One region of the Pengzhenrongella phosphoraccumulans genome, then DNA from elsewhere that is predicted to be linked to it. Evidence: riboswitches for the same ligand, from Rfam matches in the RefSeq annotation. Region 1 holds a riboswitch; each other region holds the start of a gene.
The links. A riboswitch is a leader RNA that binds a small molecule or an ion and turns the genes downstream of it on or off. The one in region 1 is predicted to bind cyclic di-AMP.
Positions count from the first base shown of each region.

Region 1 (6,977 bases):
TGCGTGGTTCGGGTCGCGAAGGCTGACCCGATCTGCCCGGCCGACTCGCTGCAGCTGCAGTACGTGGTCACAGCCGAGGGCACCCCGGCCACCACCGTCGACCTGCGCTGGATCAACCCGGGGGGTTCCGACGTCGTCCAGACCGGCCTGCCCTTCACCGGCACGGTGAACTGGCCCGCGTCGATCCCGAAGAAGGCCACCGCCGTCGAGTTCGTCGTCGGTACGGATGTGGTTGTCAATGTCGACCCGACCGCGGCACTCGCGACCTGCGCCTCGGGGAGCAAGGTCCTCGCGGTGAGCAACCCGACGTCGGGTTCTCGCGTGCTCGCACTGACGGGCTCGGACGTCGCACCGTACGTCGCCGTCGCCGGTGGCCTGCTGTTCGCCGGAACCGCGCTGATCCTGGTCCGCGCGGCACGCTCCCGCCGTGCGGTGCAGTAGCAGCACCGCACCAGTCGCAGCACCCGCTCCGTAGTCAGTGGCCCGCCGGTCAGCCGGTGGGCCACTGCCATGTCCGGCGACTGCCGTCGGTGGACCGGCGGCTCGTGACCAGCTCGTGAGCGAGGTTGCCGGGTCAGGTGCGCGCGGCAGGGGCGGCGCGTTGCACGCTGCGCAGGCCGAGTGCGACGGCGGCCGCGCCGACCGCAAGAAGCACCGGAACCAGCAGGAACGCCGTGTGCGAACCGAACTCGTCGGCGAGCGCCCCGAGCAGGAACGGTGCGACGCCCACCGCGACCCCGGCACCGAGCGTCGAGCGCGCCTGAGCCTTGTCGGGTCGCCCGTCGGAGGCTCGCAGCACCAGCGCGATCGAGAGCGGGTACTGCGCGCCGTAGCCGAACCCGGCGACCACGAGCCCGATGAGCGCGGGCACGGTGGCCGTTGCGCTCCAGAGGATCGCCCAGCCGAGTGCGGCGATGGCGAATGCGACCAGCAGGAGCTTCTCCGGGGCGCGGTGCATCGACATCGGGCCCACGACGAACCGCGAGGTGCTCATGCCGACGAGCAGTCCGGCGAGCGCGCCGGTGGCGATGCCCGGTCCGGCCCCGGTGCGGTTGATGAGCAGGTCGGCCGCCCAGAACGTCGTCGCGTTCTCAACCGCGACCGCGATGAGCAGCCCGACCCAGAAGCACCAGAACGTCCGGGAGAAGCCGCGGGGTGCGGGCGCGGGCCCGGTGGCCAGGGTGTGGTGAACCCCGACGTCGTGCGGATCTGCGATCTCGGCGGGCACGCGCGACGAGCCGAGCGCCCCGTGCCCCGGCAGGGACCCCATGAGGACCGCGGCCACCGCGGCGAGCAGGATCGTGACGGCGACCGCCGGGCGCCAGCCCCAGCCGATCGCGACGCACGCCCCGACAGCCAGCGGGGCCAGGAGCCCGAACAGCGAGCCGACGCCGTTCGCCTCCACGACGGCGGCCGCACTGGCCTCCCGGTGATGGACCGAGAGTGCGGGCTGCGCGGCCGAGATCACCAGGGTCCCGCCCATCGCCGTCACCCCGGCGCCGATCAGCGTCACGGTCAGCGTGGTGCCGATGACCAGGGTCGCGACACCCGTCACGAGCACCGCGACCGCGATGAGCAGCGTGCCGCGTCGTCCGAACCGGTCCACCAGGCGCGCGCTGAAGAACGCCGAGGCCAGCGTGCCGACCGCCATCGCGGTCCCGTGCAGGCCGGCCTGGGCCTTGGTGATCCCCTGCTCCTCGGCGAGCAGCGGGATGCTGGGGGAGAAGCTGTACAGCAGCCATCCCCACGCGACGAAGTGCGCGTACAGCGCGATCGTGACGCGGTCCCGGCGAAACTTGATCGGTGCGATCGGCACGATCGGGAGCCCTGGCTCGGGCACGTCGGCGTCGGGGACGTGGGCGTCGGGCATTGCGGCGGCGGAGACGGTCGGATCAGCCAAGACGGTCGACCACGTGGTCGACGCACGCCGTCAGCGCACGGACGTCGTCGGGCTCGATCGCGGGGAACAGGGCGACGCGCAGCTGGTTGCGGCCGAGCTTGCGGTAGGGGTCGACGTCGACGATCCCGTTCGCCCGCAGCACGGCGGCGACCGCCTTGGCGTCGATGGCCGGGTCCAGGTCGACCGTGCCGACCACGTTCGACCGGGCGGCGGGGTCGGTCACGAACGGCGTGGCCCAGTCGCGGGCCTCGGCCCAGTCGTACAGGTACGCGGCGGAGGCCGCGGTCCGAGCGGCCGTCCAGGCCAGCCCGCCGTGGTCCAGCATCCACGTGAGCTGCTCGGCGAGCAGCACCAGCGTGGCGATCGCGGGGGTGTTGAGGGTCTGGTCCTGCCGCGAGTTCGCGATCGCGGTGCGCAACGAGAGGAACTCCGGCACCCAACGGCCGCTCGACTCGAGCTCGGCCGAGCGCGCGACGGCGTCGGGCGAGAGCAGCGCGAGCCACAGGCCGCCGTCGGACGCGAAGCATTTCTGCGGGGCGAAGTAGTAGGCATCCGTCTCCGCGATGTCCACGGCGAGCCCACCGGCGGCCGACGTCGCGTCCACGAGCGTCAGCGCACCCTGCTCCCGGGATCCCGCCACCCGGCGCACGGGGGCCATGACCCCGGTGGACGTCTCGTTGTGCGGCCAGGCGTAGACGTCGACGTCGTCCTCGAGCTCGGGTCGCGCGAGCTGGCCGGCCGGTGCCGTCCGCAGGGTGGGCTCGGCGAGGAACGGGGCGCGGGACGTGGCGGTCGCGAACTTCGCGCCGAACTCGCCGAACGTGGTGTGCTGCGCGCGCTCGCGGACCAGGCAGAGCGTGGCCAGGTCCCAGAACGCCGTCGACCCGCCGTTGCCCAGCACGACCTCGTAGCCGTCGGGGAGACTGAACAGGTCACCGAGGCCCTCGCGGATGCGTCCGACGAGGCTGCGGACGGGGGTCTGGCGGTGGGAGGTGCCCAGCAGCGAGCCGCCGACCGCGGCCAGAGCGGCGACCTGCTCGGCGCGGATCTTGCTCGGACCGCAGCCGAACCTCCCGTCGTCCGGCAGCAGCCCCGCAGGGATCGCGATGGCGGGGGGCGTGTTACCAGTCGGCTCGGGCACCTCGCGAGCCTAACCTCGCGTGCGGCGCGGACCACCATGACCGGCCTCCGGGCCGCGCAAACCCCCTGGTGGGCACCCCCGACGACACCCCGGAACACCCCGTAGCCTGGGGCCAGAGCGTGATCAACCCGAGAGGCCTTCCGTGAGCGACCTGATCGACACCACCGAGATGTACCTGCGGACCATCTTCGAGCTGTCCGAAGAGGGCATCGTGCCGCTGCGCGCCCGGATCGCCGAGCGGCTGGGGCACTCGGGCCCGACCGTCTCGCAGACCGTGGCGCGGATGGAGCGCGACGGTCTCGTCATCGTCACGGGGGACCGGCATCTCGAGCTGACCCAGGCCGGGCTGCTCAAGGCGACGCGCGTCATGCGCAAGCACCGCCTCGCCGAGCGCCTGCTGACGGACGTCATCGGCCTGGACTGGGAGTTCGTGCACGACGAGGCCTGCCGCTGGGAGCACGTGATGAGCGACCGGGTTGAACGGCGCCTGCTCGAGCTCCTCGACCACCCCCGGCACTCGCCGTACGGCAACCCGATCCCGGGGCTCGCCGAGCTCGGCGACCAGGCCGCACCGGAGGGTTTCCTCGACGGCGTCGTCGCGCTCGCCCAGATCGCGCCGCTCGACGGCGGCACGATCCAGGCCGTGGTCGCGCGGCTCGGGGAGCCCGTCCAGACCGACCCCGAGCTCCTCAGCCGCCTTGCCGAGGCGGGGGTCACCCCCGGCGCGGAGATCAGCGTCGGCAGCGGCCGCGGGGTCGTGACGGTCCGCACCGCCGGCAAGGACCACTACCTCGATCTGCCGGAAGAGATCTCGCGGCACATCTTCGTCAAGGCCTGATCAAACCCACCCGGTGTGACTTTCGTCACCGTAACCGAAACGTGACATTGGGTGGGCCTGTCCGGTACGTTCAACTTGCTCCTCGGAACCCTCATCCGCAGGAGCCCTCGAGCGGATCGCCTAATCCTGCCGCCGCACGGGGTTCCGTACGACTTCGCCGGCAGGGGCGGGGGACCCAAGTTCGTGGACACCGGTGACGGTGACCTTGGGGTGAAGCTGGGCGGACGTCGGTAACGACGCCCAATCAGCCGGGTGAACTCTTCCTACCCGAACCCGACAGCTGACCTCGTAGGCGTTCGGAGAGGCATCACGTGACTGTGAGCATCGCCCGGCACCGCTCTGCGCGCCGACCTGTGACACCACTGAGTGACTTCGCTACCGCCGCAACCGGATCGATGGCCGTCGTCGGCCGCCGCTCGGCTGTCGTTGCTGCCGCTGCCGGACTGGTCGTCTCGACCTTCGGCGCGCCGGCCACCGCGGCGACGTCCGCCGAGAACGCCTCGTCGGTCCCGGCCGTCGACACCTCGGCACTGACCGCCTCGGCGCGTGCCGCTCTCGAGACCGCCCCGGTCGTCACCGTCGCCGCCGACGCCTCCTGGACGCTCGACGTCCCGGCCGTCACGGTCGTCGTCGACGCTCCCAAGCCCAAGCCCGTCACCCGTACCGCTGCGGCAGCGTCTCGCTCGGCCGCTCGGACCGCTGTGCCGGCCGCCGCGAACAGCCCCGTCCCGCAGTCGGTCTCCGGCAACGCGGTCCTCGAGGTCGCGGCCCGTTACGTCGGCGTCCCGTACCGGTCGGGCGGCAAGACCCCCGAGGGCTTCGACTGCTCCGGCTTCACCGCCTACGTGTACGGCCAGCTCGGCATCTCGATGACGTCGCAGTCGTCCGCCCAGCGCAACGTCGGCACCGTGGTCTCCCGCGCGGACGCCCTCCCCGGTGACCTGATCTGGAGCCCCGGCCACGTCGCCATCTACGCCGGCGGCAACACGCAGATCGACGCGCCGAAGCCCGGCGGCTCCGTCCAGTTCCGCGCCATCTGGCAGTCCAACCCGGTGTTCATCCGGGTCAGCTGACCGATCCCCCAACGTTCGGCCCCGGTAGCGCGTCAGGCGCCGCCGGGGCCGTCGCGCGTTCGGGGTAGGGGGCGCGAGCCCCGCCCATCGCCGCGGCCGGGACCTTCCAGAGACGGCCCCGGCTGGTGGCGACGCGGTGTGCGGTTACGATTGTCGCGCTTGTACCTCCACAGCGGGCCGAGTCAGCCAGACGGGCCCGACAACCTGGTCCTGGAGCTCATCGTGCTGATGCCCGTGGCGCCCCCCCGACGGACGTTGCTGCTCAACGCGAGCCTGGAACCCCTCTGCGTGGTGAGCGTCCATCGCGCCGTCGTGCTCGTGCTGACCGGCAAGGCGATGGTTTTGGAGACGGACGGCCGACTGCTGCACTCGGAGCGGTCCGCGGTGCCGGTGCCCCTCGTGATGTGCCTCGTGCGGTACGTGCACGTCCCGCACCGCCGCACGGTTCCGCCGACCCGGCGCACGGTGCTGCAGCGCGACGACCACCGCTGCGCGTACTGCGGGGGCACAGCGGACACCGTGGACCATGTCCAGCCCCGGTCGCGCGGGGGCCGGCACGAGTGGACCAACGTCGTGGCGGCGTGCGCCCGGTGCAACCATCGCAAGGCTGACCGGCTGCTCGCGGAGCTCGGGTGGCAGCTCGAGTTCAGCCCGCACGCCCCGCGGGGGGTGGCGGCGCTGTTCGCTGCGACAGTTCGGACGGATCCGTCCTGGTCTGCCTACCTGGTGGCCTGAGCAGCCCCGCACCGACGGGAATGTATCGGCAAAGGTTTTGGCACGCCCAGCCCTTCCCGCAGGGTATTTTCGAGGGACACTAGAGCAAAGATGCTCTGGGAGTCTCGGGAGGAACAGCCATGACGCGCGACAACGTGGTTCTGGTCGGGGTGGATGGCTCCGCGGCCAGTCTGCACGCGCTCGACTGGGCGGCCGCCGAGGCCGTCACTCACGGGTTCACTCTCAAGCTGGTGTGCGCCTACTCGCTCCCGTCGTTCACCGCAGCCTCCCTCGACGGCGGCTACGCAGCCCTCGACGACACAGCGATCCAGGAGGGCGCCAAGGTCGTGCTCGCCGAGGCCCAGGCGCGCGCCGACTCGCTCGGGGTGGCGGCGACGTCGTGCCTGGCGACCGGGGATGCGACCGGGGTGCTGGTCGACATGTCCCGCACGGCGCGCCTGGTCGTGCTGGGGACGCGGGGTGGGGGCGGGTTCGCCGACCGCCTGCTCGGCACCGTCTCGTCCGCGCTCCCGGCGCACGCCTTCTGCCCCACCGTCGTCGTGCCCACCCGCCCGCCGGCGCGTGCGAACGACGTCGAACAGGCACCGATCGCCCCGGTGCGCCGCATCGTCGTGGGGGTCGACGGCTCACCCGCCTCGGACCTGGCCCTGCGGCAGGCGATCCGGGAGGCGAAGGCCTGGGGCGCCGAGCTGACGGCGGTCGCCGGTGTGCCGCTGGGTTCCGGCACGGGAGCGCTCGCGTGGCTGCCCGCCGCGATCGACCACGAGGCGGTCCTGGCCGACGTCGCCGAGGGGCTCAACGTCGTCGTGGACCGGGCCCTGGTCGACCTGCCGGGGGTGCAGGTCAAGCGGCACGCGCTCGACGGCACGGGGGCCGCGCTGCTCACGGAGTTCTCCACGGCGACCGACCTCATCGTGGTCGGCTCGCGCGGGCGCGGCGGCTTCACCGGCCTGCTCCTGGGCTCGACGAGCCAGGCGGTCCTGCACCACTCGGCCGCCCCGGTGATGGTGGTCACCGCCCGAAGCACGGAAGGCCCGCCCACCCCTCCCGGCACAAGAATCCGAGGAATCGGCGACCTCTACCGCTAACCGCCACCCCACCCACCCACTTACTTACCTACCTCACCGCACCTCACCGGGCCCACCGCGACCCGCGAACTCGGAGGTTTGCCTCGAACTAGGACACCGTGGTGTCCGAGTTCGAGGCAAACCTCCGAGTTCGGCAGCTGGTTTTGGGCGGGGGAGGGGGTTAGTGGAGGGCGTCCGTGAGTTGGTCCAGGGCCCAGTCGAG
Region 1 is NZ_CP144210.1:1,288,682-1,295,658, reverse strand. Features, by position in the region: gene VTA80_RS06000 (hypothetical protein) at 1-441, shown strand, start outside; gene VTA80_RS05995 (MFS transporter) at 575-1,900, opposite strand; gene serC (phosphoserine transaminase) at 1,893-3,041, opposite strand; gene VTA80_RS05985 (metal-dependent transcriptional regulator) at 3,184-3,879, shown strand; cyclic di-AMP (ydaO/yuaA leader) riboswitch at 3,987-4,188, shown strand; gene VTA80_RS05980 (C40 family peptidase) at 4,275-4,952, shown strand; gene VTA80_RS05975 (HNH endonuclease) at 5,181-5,687, shown strand; gene VTA80_RS05970 (universal stress protein) at 5,807-6,775, shown strand; gene rocD (ornithine--oxo-acid transaminase) at 6,936-6,977, opposite strand, start outside.

Region 2 (6,977 bases), 1.3 Mb from region 1:
AGTTCGGTGCCCTGTCGATCGACCTCGAGGGGCGAGAGGTCCGCGTGGCCGGAGAACTGGTCGACCTCACCCGGACAGAGTTCGACGTGCTGGCGGCGCTGGCCGCGCATCCCCGCATGGTCTTCACCCGGATCCAGCTCATCGAGGCAGTCTGGGGGGGTGCCTGGATGGGCGACGAGCACCTCGTCGACGTCCACGTCGGGCACGTGCGCCGCAAACTCGGGGATGACTCGGCCGCCCCCGTGTTCATTCGAACGGTCCGTGGTGTCGGTTACCGGATGGGCCCCGGCGAATGAGGTGGGCCCGGTCGTGGATCAACGGCCGCAGGGACCTCGGCACGCGTCTGCTCGGGGCGATCCTGGTCGTGGTGATGGTGGGAGGCGCAACGGCGTGGGTCGTGGTCGCGGGGATCGGACCCGCGATCTTCCACAACCACATGGGCCACATCGGTGGCTCGAGTGCCTTTGCCACGTTGCACGCAGAGGAGGCGTTCCGCACCGCCTCGGCCCTGTCGCTCGCGCTCGCCCTGGCTGCGGCTCTCCTCACCTCCGTGGTGGTCAGCATCTTCGTGACTCGGCGTGTCACCCGCTCTCTGACCCCGGTGACCGCCGCGGCCGGCCGGGTGGCCGGCGGCGACTACACCGCGCGGGTCCCCGCCGTGGGCATGGGTACCGAGTTCGACGACCTTGCCGAGGCGTTCAACACGATGGCCGCGGACCTGGGCCGGATCGAGGTGAGTCGATCGCAGATGCTCGGCGACCTCGCCCATGAGATGCGCACCCCGGTCGCCACGTTGGGTGCCTACCTGCAGGCGATCACCGAAGGCGTCGAGCAGGCCGACGCCCCAACCCTGGCCATGCTCGGCGACCAGGTCGCGCGTCTGACGCGGCTCAGCGAGGACATCGCCTTGGTCACCACCGCCGAGGAAGGACGCCTGACGATGCGTCGCACGACTCTCGCTGTCGCGCAGGTCGTGGCCGACGCGACCGCGCAGGCGACCCATCGGTACACCACAGGTGGGGTGGTCCTGGATGTCCGGGTCGCGCCGGTCGCCGCGACCGCCAGGATCGACGCCGACGCAGATCGGATCGCGCAGGTTCTCACCAACCTGCTCGACAACGCACTGCGGCACACCTCGCCTGGCGGCCGGGTCACGCTGATGGCGGACCGCGCGGGTGCGTCAGTCCGCATCGTGGTGGCCGATGACGGCGAGGGAATTCCCCCCGACCACCTGCCGCACATCTTCGATCGGTTCTACCGGGTCGACACCGCCCGAGACCGCGCCCACGGCGGATCTGGCGTCGGCTTGGCGATCGCCAAGGTGATCACCGAAGCGCACGGCGGAACCATCACCGCACACAGCGATGGGCCGGGTCGAGGCGCGGTCTTCACCGTGACGCTGCCCGCAGCCGGGGTGGTCTCAGGCCTCTAGGTGCACCTCGGGCTCGTGGCGCCCGCGAGATCCTGCTGGCACCGTGGATGGCCGGTTGGGTTCATCGGTCGGTCGCCGATTCCCTGGCAGACGAGAGCCTGTCCGCTTGGCTCGAATCGGCAGAAGAGCGCACGACGCCCGGCGACTCGGTGTGCGCCGGGCGTCGCGCGCTGCTCAGCCGACCCGGATGAAGGTCGGGTTGGACTGCCAGATGCTCCGGATCTGAATGGTCTGGCCGGGGCGGGGCGCATCGACCTGCAGGTCTCCGCCGGCGTAGATCGCAATGTGACCGGGGGACCAGATGAGGTCTCCGGGCTGGGCGTCGGCACGGGAGACGACCGTGCCGACCTCGCGCTGGGCCGATGAGGTGCGGGGCAAGGTGATGCCGACCTGCGCGTACACGTAGGACGTGTAGCCCGAGCAGTCGAACCCGGCCGGGGTCGTGCCGCCCCACAGGTAGGGCACCCCGACGTACCGCGACGCGATCTCGACGATGGCGCTCCCGTTCGCGCTGGCAGGTGCGGTCGCGCCGATCGCCGCGGCCGGTACGGCTGCGCGAGCCGCGCTCCGCGACGCGGCAGGTGGGGTTGCGCGGGGCGGCGGGGGTGGCGGGTCGGCCACGACGGCGAGCGCGGGGATGTCCAGGGACCAGGACGCCTCGTCGGGCACGCTGACGATCGGCGAGGTCGCGAGCGCCGCGCGTGCGCCTGCGGTGAGGCTGGAGGTGTCCACGGCGGCGTGACTGATGGTGTTCTCGTTGGGCCCGGTGGCGCTCGCCGGTGACGCGATCACCGACATGATCAGGCCGGAGGACGCCGCGACGACGACGGATCGACGACTGACGACCGAGAGAGTCCCGGTCGCGGTAGACGCGAGCTCGGAGAGGGCGGTGACTGGCCGACCGGCTGATCGGTGGCGGGCGGGAATAGAGCTCACGGGCATGGGGACCTCTCCGGTCGCCTTCGGGGTGAGCTGTCGGGTTCGGGCGGGAGTTTGCGCCCGGCCGATCACGAGCGATCGGCTTCACCCCAAGGACACCGACGTGCGATGTCCGCCGTGCTTGGGTCCCCCGCTCCTGCCAGCGAGACTTCGAGAGGGCCATCGGTGGTGGCAGGACTCGGCGTCCACCCCAGGCGACCCGGGATCGCCCCAGGGTGAGCCGACCCTAACTGACGCGAGCCCCGATTGTCACGGTCAGGTCACGGACCCTCGCAGGTGGCCGTCGACGGACACATTCCCCCGAACGCCAACGAGGCGATAGAGGCCGAGGACAACGGTCTCAACGTCCGCGGGCGCGTCGAGCAGATCTACGCCGCCGGAGGATTTGACTCGATCACTGCGGACGACCTTCGCGGCCGGCTGCGTGGGTGGGCCCGGGGCGCTCAACGACGTGACGATCACCCAGGCGTCCGCAGTTTGGGAGCTGCGCTCCGCGGACCCGAACGCGAGCCCGCGTGAGCTGTTCGGACGCGCGATGCGCATCGGGCTCGATCACATCGCATCGACCGTGTACACGATCGCCTTCGCGTACGCGGGAGCCTCTCTCCCGCTGCTCCTTCTCGTCGAGATCCACCAGCTGCCGCTGGCGCAGACGCTGACGGGCGGGGAGTTCGCCGGGGAGATCGTGCGCACCCTGGTCGGGTCCATCGGACTGGTTCTCGCGATCCCGTTGACAACCGCGATCGCCGCCCTCGTTGCGATCGCGGACCCGGCGAAGCCCTCACGTCAACGACACCGCGTGGCCGAGACAGCGGGCTACCACCACTGATCCAGGCATCTCGTGGACCACGAGCGCCCGCGGGCCGCCACGGGTCCCAGGCTTGGACCAACGGTGCGATCCACCCACCGTCACCGGACCTCGCGTATCGACGCGCTGGGGTTGGCATCGGTGACGAGGGCCGACTTCGCCTCCGTCCGTGATGCCGCGATCTTTGTCGGATCTTTGTCGTTTCGTTGCCGGGATCGATGGATTGGGGCGCAATTCTGGAGTCATCCCGAAAGACAGAATCCACCATGCACGTTGAGGAGTTCACATGATGAGCACCAAGAGCAGCACGAAGCTCGGCCGCGCCGTCGCCACCGCGGCGGTCGCAGCCGCCGTCCTTCTTCAGGCCTCGCCGGCCAGCGCTACCAGCGAAAATGCACGTAGCGAGTCCGTCGCCAGCGGCCCTGCCTACGGTCAGCACGTCTCCGAATGCGCCCACGGCGCTGGCTTCTCCGGCACCCACAACCCGGGGATGCACCAGGGGGCGCACGGCTCGGACCTCATGCGGACCATGTCGGCGGTCGCCTAGCAGACGTGCCCACGATTCTCGAGGGAGCGGGCGGGTCGGGCGTGAGCGCCGGCTCGCCGTTCCTGATGGGCTCCTCCGAAATGGTCAGTCGGGCCTGAGCGCGATCCAGGACAATGTCGCTGCGTTGAAGTCCGACGCTGACCAGAAGGTCATCGCCGCCGATGCTTCCCGCTCGGCGGCGCAAGCCCGGCAGGTCGAGATCGAGCAGCTGATCGCAGACCAGAGTGCCGAACAGCGGACCCTTGAGGGCATGAAGGATCATTCCGAGGCTGAACAGGTCGAGATCGACGCGCAGCGCGCCGTGTTGGCGGCCGATCTCGAGCGAATCATCGCGCAGCAGTGCGCCGCCGAAGTTGCGGCGCGAGCGGCGGCGGCCGCAGGCAGGCCCGCACCGCCGCCAGTTCCGGAGCTGTCAGGAGCTGTCGCCCGTTCATTGTTCGGGAACCCCGGGTCTCCCAGGGGGCAATTCATTGAGTACGGACGTCACGCTCGGCGCGAAAGAGCCCCGGCTAGAAGGAGGATAAAGAGATGGCAAGCCTGAGTGCTTCTTTGGAGGCCAATCTAGATAAGCAGGGATTTGACAGTTTCGACACCGAAGCCAAATCCTGCTTCGCAATGCCGCTGCGATTCACCCCCGCCGTGGGCACGATTCTGATCGTAATCGGACTCTTGTTGCAGTCGCCTATCTGGCTCGGAACCATGGCACTCGTTGCCTTGAGCGGGATAGTTTGGCCGCGCGGGATGATCCTCGACCTGGTCTATAACTTCATCGTGCGACACCTGTTTCGATCTCCGCCACTTCCGTCGACACCAACGCCGCGACGATTCTCGTACCTGCTCTCCACGGTAATGCTGGCACTGTCGGCATTGTTTTTTTACAACGGAGCGCCCGTGCTCGGTCTGATCTCCGGAGGATTTGTCGTCGCCGGGGGAGCGATTCTAACCGGCAGTCTCTGGTGCCTCGGTTCGTGGATCTACAGACTGTTCTTCGGGTCGAGCAGAAGTGTCCGGGAATTGCGTTGAACGGGTTGGTGTAGCGGCCCGCGACCAGCGCGAAGTCGATCGCATTGATCCCGCCGCCGACGACCAGGTCTTTCTACTGGCCACGTGCGCCGACTTCCTTATGCCCATGGATAAAGAAGATCGCCGACGCACGGATCCCCTACCGAGTTCCGGGCCGGGCGGAGCTGCCCGAGCGCCTGGACAGCGTGCTCACCGCCATCCACCTGCTCTTCAGCACCGGCCACACGGCCGGCGAGGGGGACGCGCTCGTCCGTGAGGAGCTCTGCGACCGGGCCCTGCACCTCGCGCGCACCCTCGCCGCGCTGCTCCCCGAGCAGGCCGAGACCCGCGGACTGCTGGGCCTGATGCTCCTCACCGACGCGCGCCGGGCTACCCGGACCGCCGAGCAGGGCCGGCTGCTCCTGCTCGCCGACCAGGACCGGACGCGCTGGGACCAGCGCGCGATTCTGGAGGGGCTCACGGTGACGGCCGGGGCGCTGGCGTCCGGCCCACCGGGGCGGTTCACCCTGCAGGCGGCGATCGCCGGCGTACACGCGATGGCGCCGTCCCTGGAGCAGACCGACTGGCCGCGCGTCGTGCACCTCTACGACCGGCTGCTGGCGGTGTGGAATACCCCGGTGGTCGCGCTGAACCGGGCCGCCGCCGTGGCGTTCGCCGACGGTCCGGCCGCCGCACTGCCGCTCCTCGACGAGCTGGCGACCGATCCTCGGCTCGCCGACTATCCCTACCTTCCCGCCACCCGTGCCGACCTGCTGCGCCGCCTCGGAGACGCCGCTGGCGCGGCTGAGTCGTACCGGCGCGCGATGGAGCTCACGGCGAACGCCGCGGAGCGCGCCTTTCTGGAGCAGCGCCTGGCCGAGGTCAGCCGGGCCGTCGGCGCCGAGCCCGCGCCCGGCTGAGGACGGCGGGCTCGGCGGTCACCGGGTGCACCGACGGGCGTCTCAGCCCAGGCGGAACTCCCCCCGGGTCCGTCCTGGCGCCCTTCCAACGCGCCGACTGGAAGGGATAGACCTCGACCACGACGGCCCGTACACGAGCACGCCGACGTCCGCCCCGAGCACCAGAGCGGTGACGATGCCGATGGTCCCCGCCACCGAGAGCATCGTCTGGAACGGCTACCGACGGGGAGAGCCCCTATGTTCTTCGTCAAGCGGTTCGGGCTGGTGGGTCGTAGAGGGTGCCGTCGCGGAGCATGGCGAACATGACGTCGCAACGGCGCCGGGCGAGCGCGATCAGGGCCTGGTTGTGGCGCTTGCCCTCGGCGCGTTTGCGCTCGTAATAGGCCCGGGAGATCGGGGCGCGAAGGGCCGCGAACGCGGACAGGAACAGGGCGCGTTTCAGGACCTTGTTCCCCGATCGTGAGGGGTGCTCGCCTCGGATCGAGGTCCCGGACCGGCGCGTGACCGGGGCCAGCCCGGCGTAGGAGGCCAGGTGCGCGGCGGAGGTGAAGTCCTTGCCGACGATCTCGGTCAGGACCCGGGCGGCGGTCCTGATGCCCACTCCGGGCATCGACATCAGGACCAGGTGAAGAGGGTGGTCATCGACCAGTTCCTCGACCTTGACGGCGACCTCGTCGCGTTGCGTGCGCAGCGCGGCCAGCTGCGCCGCGAGCTTGGGCAGCACGACACCAGCGGCCCTGGTGCCGGTGACCACGACCGTCTGCTCGCCCAGCGCGCGGGTGATCTGAGCGGCCAGGCGCTCGGCCAGGCGCGGGGCACCCTTGCGCAGCCGGGCGGTGATCCGCCGCGAGCCAGCGGCGGCGAGGTCGGCCGGCGTTGGCCACGTCTGGATCAGGTCCAGGACCGCGGGGTGGTCCAGGTGCGGGCCCAGGACCCGCTCCAGGGCCGGGTGGATCTGAGTGAGCAAGCCCCGCGCCCGGTTCGAGGTGGCCGTGCTCTGAGCGCGCAGGTCGTCGTCGAACCCGCACAACATCGACAGCTCGGCGACCTGTTCGTCGTCGAGCGCGATCGAGCGCAACGTGTGCGGCATCGAGCGGGCGGCCTCGGCGATGATCGCCGCGTCCCGGGCGTCGGTCTTGGCCTGGCCCGGGTGCAGGTCCGCGATCCGCCGCATCGACAACCCCGGCAGATACCCGACGATCACGCCCGCGTCCAAGGCGACCGCGACCGGCAGAGCCCCGATCGTGGCCGGCTGGTCAACGACCACCAGCACCTGCCCGTGCTCGCCGAGCTGGGCCAGGATCTGACGCAGCCGGGCCTCGTCGTCGG
Region 2 is NZ_CP144210.1:31,663-38,639, reverse strand. Features, by position in the region: gene VTA80_RS00200 (response regulator) at 1-296, shown strand, start outside; gene VTA80_RS00195 (ATP-binding protein) at 293-1,432, shown strand; gene VTA80_RS00190 (C40 family peptidase) at 1,607-2,374, opposite strand; cyclic di-AMP (ydaO/yuaA leader) riboswitch at 2,376-2,565, opposite strand; gene VTA80_RS00185 (YibE/F family protein) at 2,757-3,200, shown strand; gene VTA80_RS00180 (hypothetical protein) at 3,469-3,726, shown strand; gene VTA80_RS00175 (hypothetical protein) at 3,851-4,267, shown strand; gene VTA80_RS00170 (DUF4395 family protein) at 4,255-4,749, shown strand; gene VTA80_RS00165 (RNA polymerase sigma factor) at 4,935-5,648, shown strand; gene VTA80_RS00160 (IS110 family transposase) at 5,896-6,977, opposite strand, start outside.
Region 2: linked by a shared signal. The riboswitch ahead of VTA80_RS00190 (C40 family peptidase) and the one ahead of VTA80_RS05980 (C40 family peptidase) in region 1 are both predicted to bind cyclic di-AMP.

Region 3 (6,977 bases), 1.1 Mb from region 1:
CGAGCTCGGACGCCTCATGCACCAAGGCATTGAACAAGACATGGGCGCCATGAACCCGCGCATCGGGGCTCCGTTCGGGCCCGTCGAGCGGTTCGACGTCGAATGGACGCACCACCTCACCCCCCACGACCTGCTCGACCTGGTCGCATCCCGGAGCTACGTCATCACCCTCCCCGCCGACGCACGCCACGACCTGCTCACCCGAGTCAGGCATCTCATCGACACGAACCCCTCGCTCGCGGGTGCGGAGCACATCCACCTGCCCTATATCGCACGATGCTCCCGGGCGACCCTGATGTGAGCCGAGCAGCCAAGGACACAACGCAGGTCGGCACCGAATGCACCTTGGCGACAGGTATGTGGTGGATCGCGGGCGCCGATCGAGACCCTCGCAGGCCGCAAGTGGAACTACCTCCAGGGGTGTCCGGTCAGCCAGAGTCGAAGGCTGCCTCCGGCTGTCGAACAGTGCGTGCAACCGGCACCCAGAAGCGTCACGTCAGCAAGAAACGGGTGCTACGTTCACGACGTCGAAGCCAGATCCGTTCGTTCCAGCAGCCAACAATGGGGTCAAGATGGAACCGATGCGGAGCGTAGACGAAAATGCGTACATCGGACCGTCCGGGGTCTCGCTGAAGCGCTCGTGGCCCACTGTTCTTGCATGGGTCGTGGGTACGTCGCTAGGACTACTGTTCCCCGACCACCTGCTCTTGGTCGTCGTAGCAACCGTTCTCGCCATCACGTTCCTCGTAGTCCTCGATCGGATGCGCCAACGCGCGATGACTCGCCCAGCGGACCGAGACGCGCACTGAAATATTGACCCAACCTGATCGAGCGTTTCGCACTCATCGACGGTTGATGGGTCACGGTCCGCTACGACGGCCCGGTCATCGCACCGCTCGTCATCGACATCCACGACAGTGTGGCCGGCGGCACCGTCGTGCCCGGTGGCTGGAGTCGAACGGCTCATCCCACGAGCGTTGCGTTTGCGGTAGACGATCCACACGACCTGAGTTGAAAGGGGTGCACGACGGTGGAACTTGGTCTCAATCCGGAGGTGAGAACTCCGCGAACTGTGCGGTGGGCGAGGCGCACCATTTCCTGGTCGCTCGGTATTGGGCTGTTCACGGTCCTGCTCGGCGCCTGGAAGGTCGGCGTGTGGGCGAACCACTGGTACATCGCCGAGCACTTCTACTACGTCGATGTGAACGAGGCGGCCAAGACCGGTCCGTACTGGGACATCACGCAGCTCCTGAGGTCGGGGAACGAGTCACTGCTCGAGGGCTTCGTCTACCTCGGCATTGCTGCAATTTGCTTCGGACTTTTCGCCGTCCTGAGCCGCCGCCACCCGCGGTAGGGACTCCGAACTCCGAGGCCACAATCGAGTCGTTCCACCCCACCGGCGGCCACCAACCGGGCTTTGAGGCAGGTTGCCGGCACGCGCGATGCTGAGCGACAGCGAAGCGGTGGCCACGGCCGTTGTTGACGATGTGGGAGGACGGGACCGTGACGAGCAAGCCTGACCGTCAACATGCCAGCCGCGGTTCCCTCGGCCCGCGCGCTTGACCCCGTCATCTTCATCAGATCTTCATCGAATCTCGACCCTACGAGCGGGGTTCGCCAACGAACTTTGGGATGCCCAGCGGGCGGTCATCGCAGCGCCTCGCGGGTTGCAGTAGACCGATGAATCTGGAATTGATCGTGGGAGGTGCATGTTGGTCCCGAAACGCCCTCTCCCTGGGGGCCGAGCCGTCCCCGCCGACGTGCGTGATTCCGGTCGCGTCGGTGGGGGTTCTCGGTGAACGGCGAACTACGCGTGCACCGCCTTAGGGCACGGCCGCCCCGCGCTGCTCCTTGGGGAACGCCGTCGGGCCACCAATGCGAGCACGTGCCTTCGCGCGCACCCACCACCCTTACAACGCCGCACACCACTCGAAAGTCATTGCCACGAGCCGATTGTCCTGTTGTCCACCGAGCCTTGGAGAAACACCATGAACGTCAAGACCCGCATGACAGCTGTCGGCGGCGCGCTCGCGCTCGCCGTGGTCCTGTCCGCGTGCGCCGGTCAGGAAAGTGCGCCAGCCGCGAGCAGTCCCTCCAGCGCTTCGTCCCCGTCCGTGGCCGTGCCGGTCGACGCCAGCCACAACGACGCCGATGTCACGTTCACCCAAAACATGGTGGTGCACCACGAGGGTGCCGTCCTGATGGCCGATCTTGCAGGACGCACCGCCAGCACCGCAGAGGTCAAAACCCTGGCGGAACGCATCGCTGCCGCCCAGGATCCTGAGATCCGCGAGATGCAGTCGTGGCTGATGGCGTGGGGTGAGCAGAGCGCGGCCGACGTCGACATGGACGGGATGGACATGGGCGGCATGGACATGGGCGGGCTGAGCCAGACAGAGGCGATGGCTGAGCTCAATGCCGTCACCGGGACGGAGTTCGATCGTCGCTTCCTCGAGCTGATGATCGATCACCACCGAGGCGCCATCGAGATGTCCGACTCTCAGCTCGCCGCGGGCAGCAACCCCCAAGCTCTCGAACTCGCCCAATCCATCATCGACGCACAAAAGGCGGAGATCACCGAGATGGAGCAGCTCCTCAAGGGCCTGTAGTTCGATCCCGCATCATCCGCGGCCGGGCGCGCTGTGCACCTGTCGGCTGCACTCAACTTGCTCTGTGCCCTGATCGCACGATTCGGGAGGGTCGGCGACTGGGCGGCCGAGAGGTGCGAGTGCCGGAGCAAGGAACGCGAGACGCCCAGCGGCGTGGCCGCTGGGCGCCTCGCGCTTTTCAGCTCACCCGGATGAACGTGGGGTTGGACTGCCAGATGCTCCGGATCTGGATGGTCTGACCGGGCTTTGGTGCATCGACCTGCAGGTCGCCGCCGGCGTAAATCGAGATGTGACCTGGGGACCAGATGAGGTCGCCTGGCTGGGCGTCGGCACGTGAGACAACCGTGCCGACGTTGCGCTGAGCCGACGAGGTTCGGGGCAAGGTGATGCCGACCTGCGCGTACACGTAGGACGTGAAGCCCGAGCAGTCGAACCCGGACGGTGTCGTACCGCCCCACAGATAGGGCACACCGACGTAACGGGATGCGATCTCGACAATCGCACTGCCGTTCGCGCTCGCCGGTGCAGTCGCGCCGATTTCCGTGGCCGGGGCGGCCTCCGCGGGGACCGCTGCGCGGGCCGTGCTGCGCGATGCGGCAGGCGGGGCCACACGGACCGGCGGGGGCGGTGGGGGCGGCGGGTCGGCGACGATGGTGAGCGTGGGAGTGTCCAGAGACCAGGACGCGTCGACTGGCACGCTGACGACCGGTGAGGTTGCGAGGACTGCGCGTGCACCGGCCGTCAGGCTGGAGGTGTCCACGGCGGGGTGGCTGGTGTTGATCTCGGCGGACACGGTGGCCGTCGCAGGTGCAGCGAACACCGACATGACCAGTCCGGAGGACGCCACCACGACGACGGATCGACGACCCACGACCGAGATGGCCCCGGTCGCGGTGGAGGCGAGGTCGGACAGGGCTGTGACGGGCCGACTGGCTGATCGGTGGCGGGCGGGGATTGAGCTCACGGGCATGGGGGACCTCTCCGGTCGCCTTCGGGGTGAGCTGTCGGGTTCGGGCGGGAGTATGCGCCCGGCCGATCACACAACGATCGGCTTCACCCCAAGGACACCGAGTGCGATGTCCATCGTGCTTGGGTCCCCCGCTCCTGCCAGCGAGACTTCGCGAGGTCCATCGGTGGTGGCAGGATTCGGCGGTCCACCTCAGGGCACCCGGGAATGGCCCCCGGGTTGACCCGACCCTAAATGAAGCGCGCCCCGATTGTCACGGTCAGGTCACAACGTGCTGATTGGTGAGAACGCCAGTCGACACGGCCCAGGCTGTCACAGGGCGCTGCTCGCTGGCCCAGCACCTCTGGCCCGGACCCGGCCCTCGGCGCGAGTCCGGTGGCCGTCCGCCTTGTCGCTCATGCCGCGGTGATCAGATGTCAGAGATCGGGCGGCCCTCCTGGGCCTACGGGTCCTGGCCGTCGAAGCGGTCCCGATGATCCTGCCGCCCGATGATCCCTCGACAGGACCCGGTCCCGCGCCAACAACTGGCACCCGCGCGCAGTATCAAGACGGCAGAGTCAGTCGACTGCGAATGTGGTCGCGGTACAGGAATGAACCGGCACCAGGGCAGGTGACGAGTGTCAGGTCACCGTGAGTTCGGTGGACATCCCGGCGGCGTAGTGGCCGGGGAGGTTGCAGGCCAGCTCGTAGTGGCCGGGGGGCAGGGTCAGGGTGACCCATCCGGAGGTGCCCGGCGCGATTCCTTCGCCGGTGCCCTCGGCGTTGGTGCTCGACGCCTCGCCGAGGCTGCCGGTCTCGTCGATCTGGTTGTCGGCGCCGATGGTGCGGTTGCCGGCCGATTCGCCGTCGGCGAGCGGCAGGACGACCAGCTCGTGGTCTCTGCGGCCGTCGTTGGTCACCAGGAACGACACCTGTCCGTGGGCCACGGTGGTGCGGTCGGCGCGTAGATACATCATCCCGCCGCCCATGCCGGTGCGGCCGCCCATCATGGGGCCGCCCATGTCCGCCGCCGAGACGCGAACGACCTGCCCGGGCAGGTCCGGCGCCGCCTGCGCCGCGTCGGACCCGTACCCCGAGCCGCCGAACCCGGAACCCATGGACGAGCCCTGACCCCAGGTCCCGCCCCACGCCACTGCGGCGAAGATCGAGCCGAGCAGGACCGTCAGGGTCGCGGCCAGGGCCGCGATCAGCCATCCCCGGCGGGGCTGCCGCGTGGTGGTCGAGGGTGCCGTCATCGGTTGCCTCCTCGCGCCGCGGTGATTGCCGCGCGGTGTGCCTGGTAGGTCTCGCCGTCGATGTCGCCCTGGGCCAGTCGGCGGTCGAGGATCTCGAACGGGGACTCCTGTCCGGGCGTTGCCGGCCACGGCGTGGGGGTCGCCCCGGTCTCGGTGCGCCTGCTGTTCGACGGCAGGAGTCGGAGCACCAACCACACGGTCAGTGCGATCAGTGCGATCCAGAACAGGCCCATGAAGACCCACCCGCCGCTGTTCATGCCGTTCCCGTACCAACCCATCATGTCCGTCTCCTTCGCTCGCGCGTGTTTCGTCGGTGCTGACTCCACCCTCTCGTCGCCACACGAGGATCCCGGCGAGGAACGACAAAGATCCGACGAAGATCCGAGTTGCGTGGTTCATCCGGGGGTTGTTGGCCTGAAATTCCGCGAGATGCGCAAAGTGCCCGACGTCGTCGGTTCGCTGGACCCCGAAATCGACGCGGGCTCTCGCCGCGACAACCCCGCTCGCCGAGCTCCCGCCGATTGACTTCCACGCGAGGTGAACGACGCGGGATTGCGCTATTCCGGGGTGCCGACTCCGTCTGAGTAGGAGGCGCCAGGCTCTGGGGTCTGGGGTCTGGGGGCCATTGACGTAGGAGCCAAGGAAGACGGGCAGTCGCTCGTCGGATGCCGAATCGAGCGCGAGCTGGATGCCCCAGGCGCTCGCCACGACGGGCGAGGCGAGCCCCTCGCGGGGGCTCACCAGGACGTAGTTGTCCTTGGCTGCGAAGTCGCGCAGCGTGTCGACCTGGCCGGGAGGCAGGCTCGGGTCGTAGGTGATCCAGACGGCGCCGTGCTCAAGAGAATGCACGGCGTTCTCATCGACGATCGGCTCGGAGTAGAAGCCGCAGACCTGCTCGATCGCGGAGTGCGCACCACCGGTGGGCGGGTTCTGGGCGTAGTCGACTTTGGTGTCGACGTGGTCCTGCGAGAGATCAGTGAAGGTCTTGAGGCCCGGAATCGGGTCCTTCGCCTGGGCAGCGAGATCGGCGTTCTTGGCGCTCTGATCGACCACGATCGCAATCGTGGTGCCGACCAGGCCGAGGACCAGGACGCCCGCGAGCGAGGCGATGACCCAGGCGCGCTTGCGCTCGGCCCTCTTCTGCTCAGCCTTGACCTGCGCGAGCCGTGCCCGGCGTTAGGTCAGTTCGGTCTTGCGGTTGCGGTTCACGAGCGGGGCTCCTCTTGAGCGACGGGTTGTAGGTGACGGCAACCTCTCTCTCGCACGGGGCGAGGGGCGCGATATCGACGGTACGTGGCTCTGAGACGACAACCCAGCAAAAGTGGCAGCCCGCGACGGATCTTCAGCAACTCTTCATAGTTCACTGCTCTCCCGGGTACAGCGCCCGGCGCCCGCCGCCGACAACCGAACACTCAGCCGAAGACCGCCGCGCCGTACTTCGCCAGGATGAGCGCGATCAGCAGGATCAGCCAGGCGACCACCAAGAACACGTCGTTGTCGCTGCGCACGAACTCGAGCGCCCGACGTTGCAGACTCGCGGGCAGGAACAGGTTGCCCTCGCGCAGGTTGTAGTGGGTCAGGCTCCAGAAGACCAGCGTGGTCGACACCGTGATGAGTAGGCACCACGGGCACAGCGCGTGGATCACGAACGTGGACTGGGCAAAGAGCCAGTAGGCAAAGATCAGTCCGAGCGTGTAGACCAACTGGGCCGACGCCATGAACCATCGCGGGAAGCGCACCCCGCCGAGCAGCGCGACCGCGACGGTGATGACGACCGACTCGGCGATGAGGCCGAGGAACGCGTTGGGGAACCCGAACAGGCTCGCCTGCCACGAGAGCCCGACCTGCCCGCAGCTGATCACTGTGTTGATGTTGCAGCTCAGAGCAGCCTGTGGATCGCGGGCGAGTTCGACGGCGTCGACCGAGAGCACGAACGACGCGAGCAGGCTGAGGCACGCGGAGAAGAGCATCGTGCCGAAGATCCAGCCCTCGGAATGGCGCAACCGGTGCATCCGATTGACTCGGTCGTCGGTCACCACTCCCGCCCGCCTTTCGGTTGCCGGGTCAGCATGTTCGGTCTCGCGGTAGCGGTTCACGAGCGTGGGCTCCATTTGAGTGGCGGGATTGAAGGTGACGTCGACCTCCCCTCCGCGGGCGGTGTGGGGC
Region 3 is NZ_CP144210.1:207,905-214,881, reverse strand. Features, by position in the region: gene VTA80_RS01055 (class I SAM-dependent methyltransferase) at 1-301, shown strand, start outside; gene VTA80_RS01050 (hypothetical protein) at 1,055-1,354, shown strand; gene VTA80_RS01045 (DUF305 domain-containing protein) at 1,989-2,609, shown strand; gene VTA80_RS01040 (C40 family peptidase) at 2,788-3,579, opposite strand; cyclic di-AMP (ydaO/yuaA leader) riboswitch at 3,582-3,771, opposite strand; gene VTA80_RS01035 (plastocyanin/azurin family copper-binding protein) at 4,197-4,811, opposite strand; gene VTA80_RS01030 (SHOCT domain-containing protein) at 4,808-5,092, opposite strand; gene VTA80_RS01025 (hypothetical protein) at 5,091-5,336, shown strand; partial or broken gene VTA80_RS01020 (DUF3105 domain-containing protein) at 5,469-5,711, opposite strand; gene VTA80_RS01015 (hypothetical protein) at 5,643-6,038, shown strand; gene VTA80_RS01010 (vitamin K epoxide reductase family protein) at 6,224-6,977, opposite strand, start outside.
Region 3: linked by a shared signal. The riboswitch ahead of VTA80_RS01040 (C40 family peptidase) and the one ahead of VTA80_RS05980 (C40 family peptidase) in region 1 are both predicted to bind cyclic di-AMP.

Region 4 (6,977 bases), 1.8 Mb from region 1:
GGACCGGCGCCGATCTCGACGCGCCGGCACGCGACTCGCGCGACGGGCTCGAGCCCGGTTTCGCCTGACGGTACGAGGCGAACCGCTACACCAGCACGGGCCCGGCCGCCACGAGCAGCACGACGTCGACCCCCGCGACGGCCATGGTCAGGTAGAACGGGACCCGACTGCCCGCCCGCGTGAACGCCACCACAGCCCCGGCCGCAGCGATCCCGGCCGCGGCGAGCAGTCCGGGCCACGCGGTCCCGCTGGGGCTGCCGGTCGGGCCCAGCACGATGAGCACCGTCGCGGCGAGCAGCGCCGCCGGGGCGAGCAGGGTCGACCCCGTGCGCCCCAGCCGGTGCGGCAGCCCGTGCACGCCGGTCGTCCGGTCGTCCTCGAGATCCGGGACGACGTTGGCAAGGTGCGCGCCGACGCCGAGCAGCGCCGCCGCCGCCATGGCCCACCCTGCGGGCCAGGGGTGCTCGGGCAGGGCGAGCGCCACGAAGGCCGGGAGCAGGCCGAACGACACCGCGTACGGCACCCACGACCAGGGGGTCGACTTGAGCCCGAGGTTGTAGCCCCAGGCCACGCCGACGGCGACGAGGTGCACGCCCCCGGCGCGCCAGCCCGTGGCGAGGGACAGCGGCACGCAGCACGCGACCGCGACGAGCGCAGCGGTGCGCACCGTGGGGGTCGTGACCGCGCCCGCGACGATCGGTTTGTCGGATCGCCCGACCGTGAGGTCACGCCCCGCATCGATCCAGTCGTTCGACCAGCCGACCGACAGCTGACCGGTGAAGATCGCCGCCCCGATCAGGACGCACGTGCGCAGGTCGGCGCCGACACCGATGGCGAGGGCCGTCGTCAGTGCCGTCACCGCCAGCGTCGGTCCGAGGTGGCACGAGCGTGCCAGCCCGCCGATCGTCGCCCTCAGACCCCGCACCGCTCACCCCTCCCCCGCGATCGCCACCGATGTTGTCGTGGACCGTACCAACCGGGCGGAATCCCGGCCTCAAAACGCGCGGCATGGCACGATGCCGACATGTCGCGCATCGCATCGGTGACCGGAGTCCTCCCCGAGTTCTGCTACCCCCAGCACGAGATCACCGAGACGATCGGTTCACTTCTCACCACCGAAGGGTCCACACGCCGTGCGGTGCTCGAGCGCCTGCACGCGAGCAGCGGTGTGCGGACCCGTCACCTCGCCATGCCGCTCGAGGACTATCGGGACCTGACCACCTTCGGCCAGGCCAACGACCTGTTCATCTCGCTCGGCACCGACCTGGCCGAGCGGGCGCTGCGCGGCGCGCTGGCGGCGGCCGAGATCGCGCCCGAGGAGGTGGACTTCATCCTGTTCACCTCGGTGACCGGCATCTCGGCGCCGTCGATCGACGCCCTGCTCGTCGCCCGGCTCGGGCTGCGCCCGGACGTCAAGCGGCTGCCCGTGTTCGGGCTCGGCTGCGTCGCGGGCGCCGCCGGGATCGCCCGCGTGCACGACTACCTCCAAGGCCATCCCGGCGACGTCGGGGTGCTGGTCTCGGTCGAGCTCTGCTCGCTGACGATGCAGCCCGGCGACGACTCGATGGCCAACCTCGTGGCGAGCGGCCTGTTCGGTGACGGTGCGGCCGCCGTCGTGATGGTGGGCGACGAGCGTGCGCGGACGACGGGCGTCGCGGGGCCGGACGTGATCGCGACCCGCAGCCACCTGTACCCCGAGACGCAGGACGTCCTCGGCTGGGGCATCGGCGGCAGCGGGTTCCGGATCGTGCTCGAGGCGAACCTGCCCGACGTCGTCGGGCGTCACCTGCGCGACGACGTCGTGGACCTGCTCGCCGGGCACGGCCTGAAGCCGGGCGACATCACGACGTGGGTCGCGCACACCGGCGGCCCCAAGATCCTCGAGGCCGCAGCCCGGGTGCTCGACCTGCCGACCGCGGCGCTCGCGCTGAGCTGGGAGTCCCTGGCGCGCGTCGGCAACCTGTCCTCGTCCGGTGTGCTGCACGTGCTCGCGGACACGCTCGCGCTCGGCGGTCAGCAGCCGGGCGACCCCGGGGTGCTCTTCGCCCACGGCCCGGGCATCAGTGCCGAGCTCGTGCTGCTCCGCTGGCCGGACCAGGGCTGAGGGCGCGCCGTGCCTGCCCTGAGCGTGATCGCGTTCGATGCCCTGATCGCGGCCGTCGCCGTCGAACGGATCGCGGAGCTCGTCGTGTCCACCCGCCATGCCCGATGGGCGTTCGCCCGCGGCGGCGTCGAGGCGGGTCGGGGCCACTTCCCGCCCATGGTGCTGCTGCACGCGGGGCTGCTCGTGGCCTGCGTCGTCGAGGTGCACGTCGCCGATCGACCGTTCGTGCCGCTCCTCGGCTGGCTCGCGCTGGTGGCGGCGCTCGCCAGCCAGGCCCTGCGCTGGTGGTGCATCGGCACGCTCGGCCCGCAGTGGAACACGCGCGTGATCGTGGTCCCCGGCCTCGCCCTGGTCGATCGCGGGCCGTACCGCTGGCTGCGGCACCCCAACTACGTCGCGGTCGTCGTCGAGGGGATCGCGCTCCCGCTGGTGCACACCGCCTGGCTGACGGCGCTCGTGTTCACGGTGCTCAACGCGGTGCTGCTGCTCGGGTTCCGTATCCCGACCGAGGAGCGCGCCCTGGTCGCCGCCGCATGAGCACCGCGACCCGCGACACGGATGTGCTGGTCGTCGGCGGCGGGCCGATCGGGCTGGCGGCCGCGATCGAAGCGCGACTGGCCGGCCTGGACGTCGTCGTCGTCGAGCCGCGGGGCGCGTCGATCGACAAGGCCTGCGGCGAGGGGCTGATGCCCGGAGCGGTCGCGGCCCTCGCCCGGATCGGGGTGCACCCGCAGGGTCACCCGCTGCTCGGGATCGGGTACCGCGGCGGCGACCTGCACGCCGACCACCACTTCGAGTCCGGCCCCGGGCTCGGGGTGCGGCGCACGACGCTGCACGCCGCCCTGGACGCCCGCGCGACGGCGCTCGGCGTGCGGCGCGTGGCGGGGCGCGTCGGGACGATCGAGCAGGACCACGACACGGTCTCCGCCGCAGGCCTGCGCGCCGGCTGGCTGCTGGGCTGCGACGGTCTGCACTCGACGGTCCGCCGGGTCGTCGGGCTCGACCGGCCCGCAGCCGGGCCGCCGCGGGGTCGGGGAGACCGCGACCGGCGCCGGTTCGGCCTGCGACAGCACTTCCGCGTCGCACCGTGGACCGACCTGGTCGAGGTCCACTGGGGCCCGACGGTCGAGGCGTACGTCACGCCCGTGGCCGACGACGTCGTCGGCGTGGCACTGCTCGGGCCGCCCCACACGGACTACGCGGGTGCGCTCGCGACCTTTCCCGAGCTCGCCGAGCGGCTTCGAGGGGCCGAGCCTGCCGGCACGCTGCGCGGCGCCGGTCCGCTGCACCAGCGCACGTCGCGACGCACCGCCGGCCGGGTGCGCCTCGTCGGTGATGCGTCCGGGTACGTCGACGCGCTCACGGGCGAGGGGCTCCGGGTGGGGCTCGCCCAGGCGGCCGCCGCCGTCGCGCACCTGGACGACGCCGGAGCGTACGAGCGCGCCTGGTCGGCGTCGACCCGCGACTACCGCCTGCTGACGACCGCGCTCGTGGCCCTGGCGACCTCTCCGCTACGCCGGGTGATCGTGCCCACCGCGGTGCACCTGCCGTCGGCCTTCGGCGCGGTGGTCGAACGCCTTGCGCGCTAGGACGAATTGCCGCATAGCAGGCGCGCTTTTGCCCCGAGGCGATCGGTTTGTCCTCGCAGCCCCTCGGCGCGGTAGGGTCGAGCGTCCCTGAGGTTCATCCTCAGGTACGCCCAAGGTGGACCGCCGAGTCCTGCCACCACCGTCTGGGCACCAGGACTTCTCGCTGGCAGGAGCGGGGGAACCACGATCGTCGGGCGCCGCCAGTCGGTGTCCTTGGGGTGAAGCGGGTCGGTACCTCGACCCGCCGGGCGCGACTTCCGCCCGAACCCGACAGCTCACCCCACAGGCGACCGGAGAGGTCACCATGGCTGTGAGCACCACGCCCGCCCGTCATCGCGCGACCGGTCGACCGAGCACCATGCTCGGTGACCTCGCGGACGCAGCCACCGGCAGCCTCGCGTCGGTCGGACGGCGATCCGTCGTCGTCGCTGCCGCTTCCGGTCTCGTGGTCTCCGCGATGGCCGCACCGGCCGGTGCCGCCGAGCCCGGTGACGCGAGCGTCGCGGTGCCGTCAGCCGCCGGCGCCCTCCCGGCCGAGAGCGTGGCTACGGGCGTCGACACGTCCGCGCTGACCTCCGCCGCTCGTGCGGTGCTGGCGTCCGCGCCGGTGGTGAGCGTCGCCGCCGACTCGGCATGGGCGCTGGACATCCCCGCGCTCACCGTCGTCGCCGACCCGCCGCCGCCCGTCCGGGCGCGGGCCGCGTCTCGCAGCGCAGTGCGCGCCGCCATCCCGACGACCACGGGCGCACCGGCCCCCGCCAGCGCGAACGGCAGCGCCGTGATCGAGATCGCGGCCCGGTACGTCGGGGTCCCGTACGTGTACGGCGGCACCACGCCGAGCGGGTTCGACTGCTCCGGCTTCACCTCCTACGTGTTCGCCCAGCTCGGCATCGCCCTCCCGCGCACCTCCAGCGCCCAGCGCAACGCCGGCACGGTCGTCTCGCGTGCGGACGCCCAGCCCGGCGACCTCGTGTGGCACCCGGGGCACGTGGCGATCTATGCCGGTGGCGATCAGCTGATCGACGCACCGCAGCCCGGCGGGAGCGTCCAGTTCCGCGCGATCTACTTCTCCAACCCGGTCTTCATCCGGATCAGCTGACCGCGGACCGCCAGCGTCGGCGGTCAGCGCTCGAAGCGGCGCAACCGCAGGCTGTTGGTGACGACGAAGACCGACGAGAACGCCATCGCGGCGCCCGCGATCATCGGGTTGAGCAGCCCCGCGGCTGCCAGCGGGAGTGCCGCGAGGTTGTAGGCGAAGGCCCAGAACAGGTTCCCCTTGATGGTGCCGAGGGTGCGCCGCGAGAGCCGGATCGCGACCCCGGCCGACCGCAGGTCCGAGCGCACCAGCGTCAGGTCGCTGGCCTCGATGGCCACGTCGGTGCCCGAGCCCATCGCCAGCCCGAGGTCGGACTGCGCGAGAGCGGCGGCGTCGTTCACCCCGTCGCCCACCATCGCGACGACGTGGCCCTCGGCCTGCAGCCGGCGGATCACCTCGACCTTGTCGGCCGGGCGCACCTGGGCGATGACGTCCTGCGGATGGATGCCGACCTGCTCCGCGACCGCGGCGGCCGACCGGGCGTTGTCCCCGGTGAGCAAGATCGGGCGCAGGCCGAGCCGGCGCAGCTCGCCGATCGCCTCGGCGCTGGACACCTTGACGGTGTCCGCGACCACGACGACGCCGCGGATCTCGCCGTCCCAGCCGACCCACACGGGGCTGCGGCCCTGACTCTCGGCGGCGTCGGCCGCGGTGACCAGGGCCGCGGGGGCGTGCTGGGCCCAGTCCTCGGCCAGCCAGGTGCGTTGTCCGACCGTCACGGCGCGCCCGTCGACGACCCCGGCGACGCCGCGTCCCTCGGTGCTCGCGAAGCTCTCGACGGGCGGGAGCGTGCCGCAGCGCTCCCGCGCGCCGTCGGCGACGGCGCGCGCGATCGGGTGCTCCGACGCGTGCTCGAGGGCGCCCGCGAGCAGCAGGACCTCCCCCTCGTTCGCTCCCGCGGCGGCGACGACCTCGACGAGGCTCATCTGGCCCGTGGTCACCGTGCCTGTCTTGTCGAGCACGATGGTGTCGACCCGACGGGTGGACTCGAGGACCTGCGGACCCTTGATGAGGATGCCCAGCTGCGCGCCACGACCGGTGCCGACCATGAGCGCCGTCGGGGTGGCGAGGCCGAGGGCGCAGGGGCACGCGATGATGAGGACGGCCACGGCGGCCGTGAAGGCGGCCTGCGCGTTCGGTCCGAGCACGAGCCAGCCGACGAGCGTCAGCAGCGACAGCAGGATCACGATCGGCACGAACACGGCCGAGACCCGGTCCGCGAGGCGCTGGACGTCGGCCTTGCCGTTCTGGGCGTCCTCGACGAGCCGGGCCATCTGGGCGAGCTGGGTGTCCGCGCCGACCCGGGTCGCCTGCACGACGAGCCGTCCGCCGGCGTTGGTGGTGGCGCCGACCACGGCGTCGCCCGGTCCGACCTCGACCGGCACCGACTCGCCGGTGATCATCGAGGCGTCCACGGCGCTGACGCCGTCCGTCACGGTGCCGTCGGTCGCGAACTTCTCCCCAGGGCGCACGACGAACCGCATCCCGACGGCGAGCTCCTCGACGGCGATGCGGACCTCGGCGCCGTCGCGCAGCACCGCGACGTCCTTGGCGCCGAGCTCGAGCAGCGCGCGCAGCGCCTGCCCGGAGCTGCGCTTGGCACGGGCCTCGAGGTACCGCCCGGTCAGGATGAACACGGTCACGGCAGAGGCGACCTCGAGATAGATCTCGGGGGCCCCGGTCGCGCTCGACGGCATCAAGGTGAACGGCATGCTCATGCCGGGCTCGCCCGCGCCGCCGAAGAAGAGGGCGTACAACGACCAGGTGAAGGCCGCGAGGACGCCGAGGCTGATGAGGGTGTCCATCGTCGCGGCGCGATGGCGCAGGTTGGTCCAGGCGGCGCGGTGGAACGGCCACGCACCCCAGGTCACGACCGGCACCGCGAGCACGAGCGAGACCCACTGCCAGTAGTCGAACTGCCACGCCGGGACCATCGCGAGCGCGACGACCGGCGCGGCCAGCACGGCGCTCACGATCAGGCGCCGACGCACGACGGCGGCCGGGTCGGGCTCGTCCGCCCCGGCGCCCGAGCGGGGCGGAGCAGGAAGTGCCGCGGTGTACCCGGTCGCCTCGACCGTGGCGACCAGGTCTGCCGGCGACACCGTCGGCGCATAGGAGACCTTGGCCTTCTCGGTGGCGTAGTTGACCGTCGCGCTGACCCCGTCCATCCGGTTGAGCTTCTTCTCGA
Region 4 is NZ_CP144210.1:4,465,358-4,472,334, reverse strand. Features, by position in the region: partial or broken gene VTA80_RS20690 (histidine phosphatase family protein) at 1-68, shown strand, start outside; gene VTA80_RS20685 (UbiA family prenyltransferase) at 86-925, opposite strand; gene VTA80_RS20680 (type III polyketide synthase) at 1,025-2,104, shown strand; gene VTA80_RS20675 (isoprenylcysteine carboxyl methyltransferase family protein) at 2,123-2,641, shown strand; gene VTA80_RS20670 (NAD(P)/FAD-dependent oxidoreductase) at 2,638-3,693, shown strand; cyclic di-AMP (ydaO/yuaA leader) riboswitch at 3,805-3,996, shown strand; gene VTA80_RS20665 (C40 family peptidase) at 3,998-4,792, shown strand; gene VTA80_RS20660 (heavy metal translocating P-type ATPase) at 4,816-6,977, opposite strand, start outside.
Region 4: linked by a shared signal. The riboswitch ahead of VTA80_RS20665 (C40 family peptidase) and the one ahead of VTA80_RS05980 (C40 family peptidase) in region 1 are both predicted to bind cyclic di-AMP.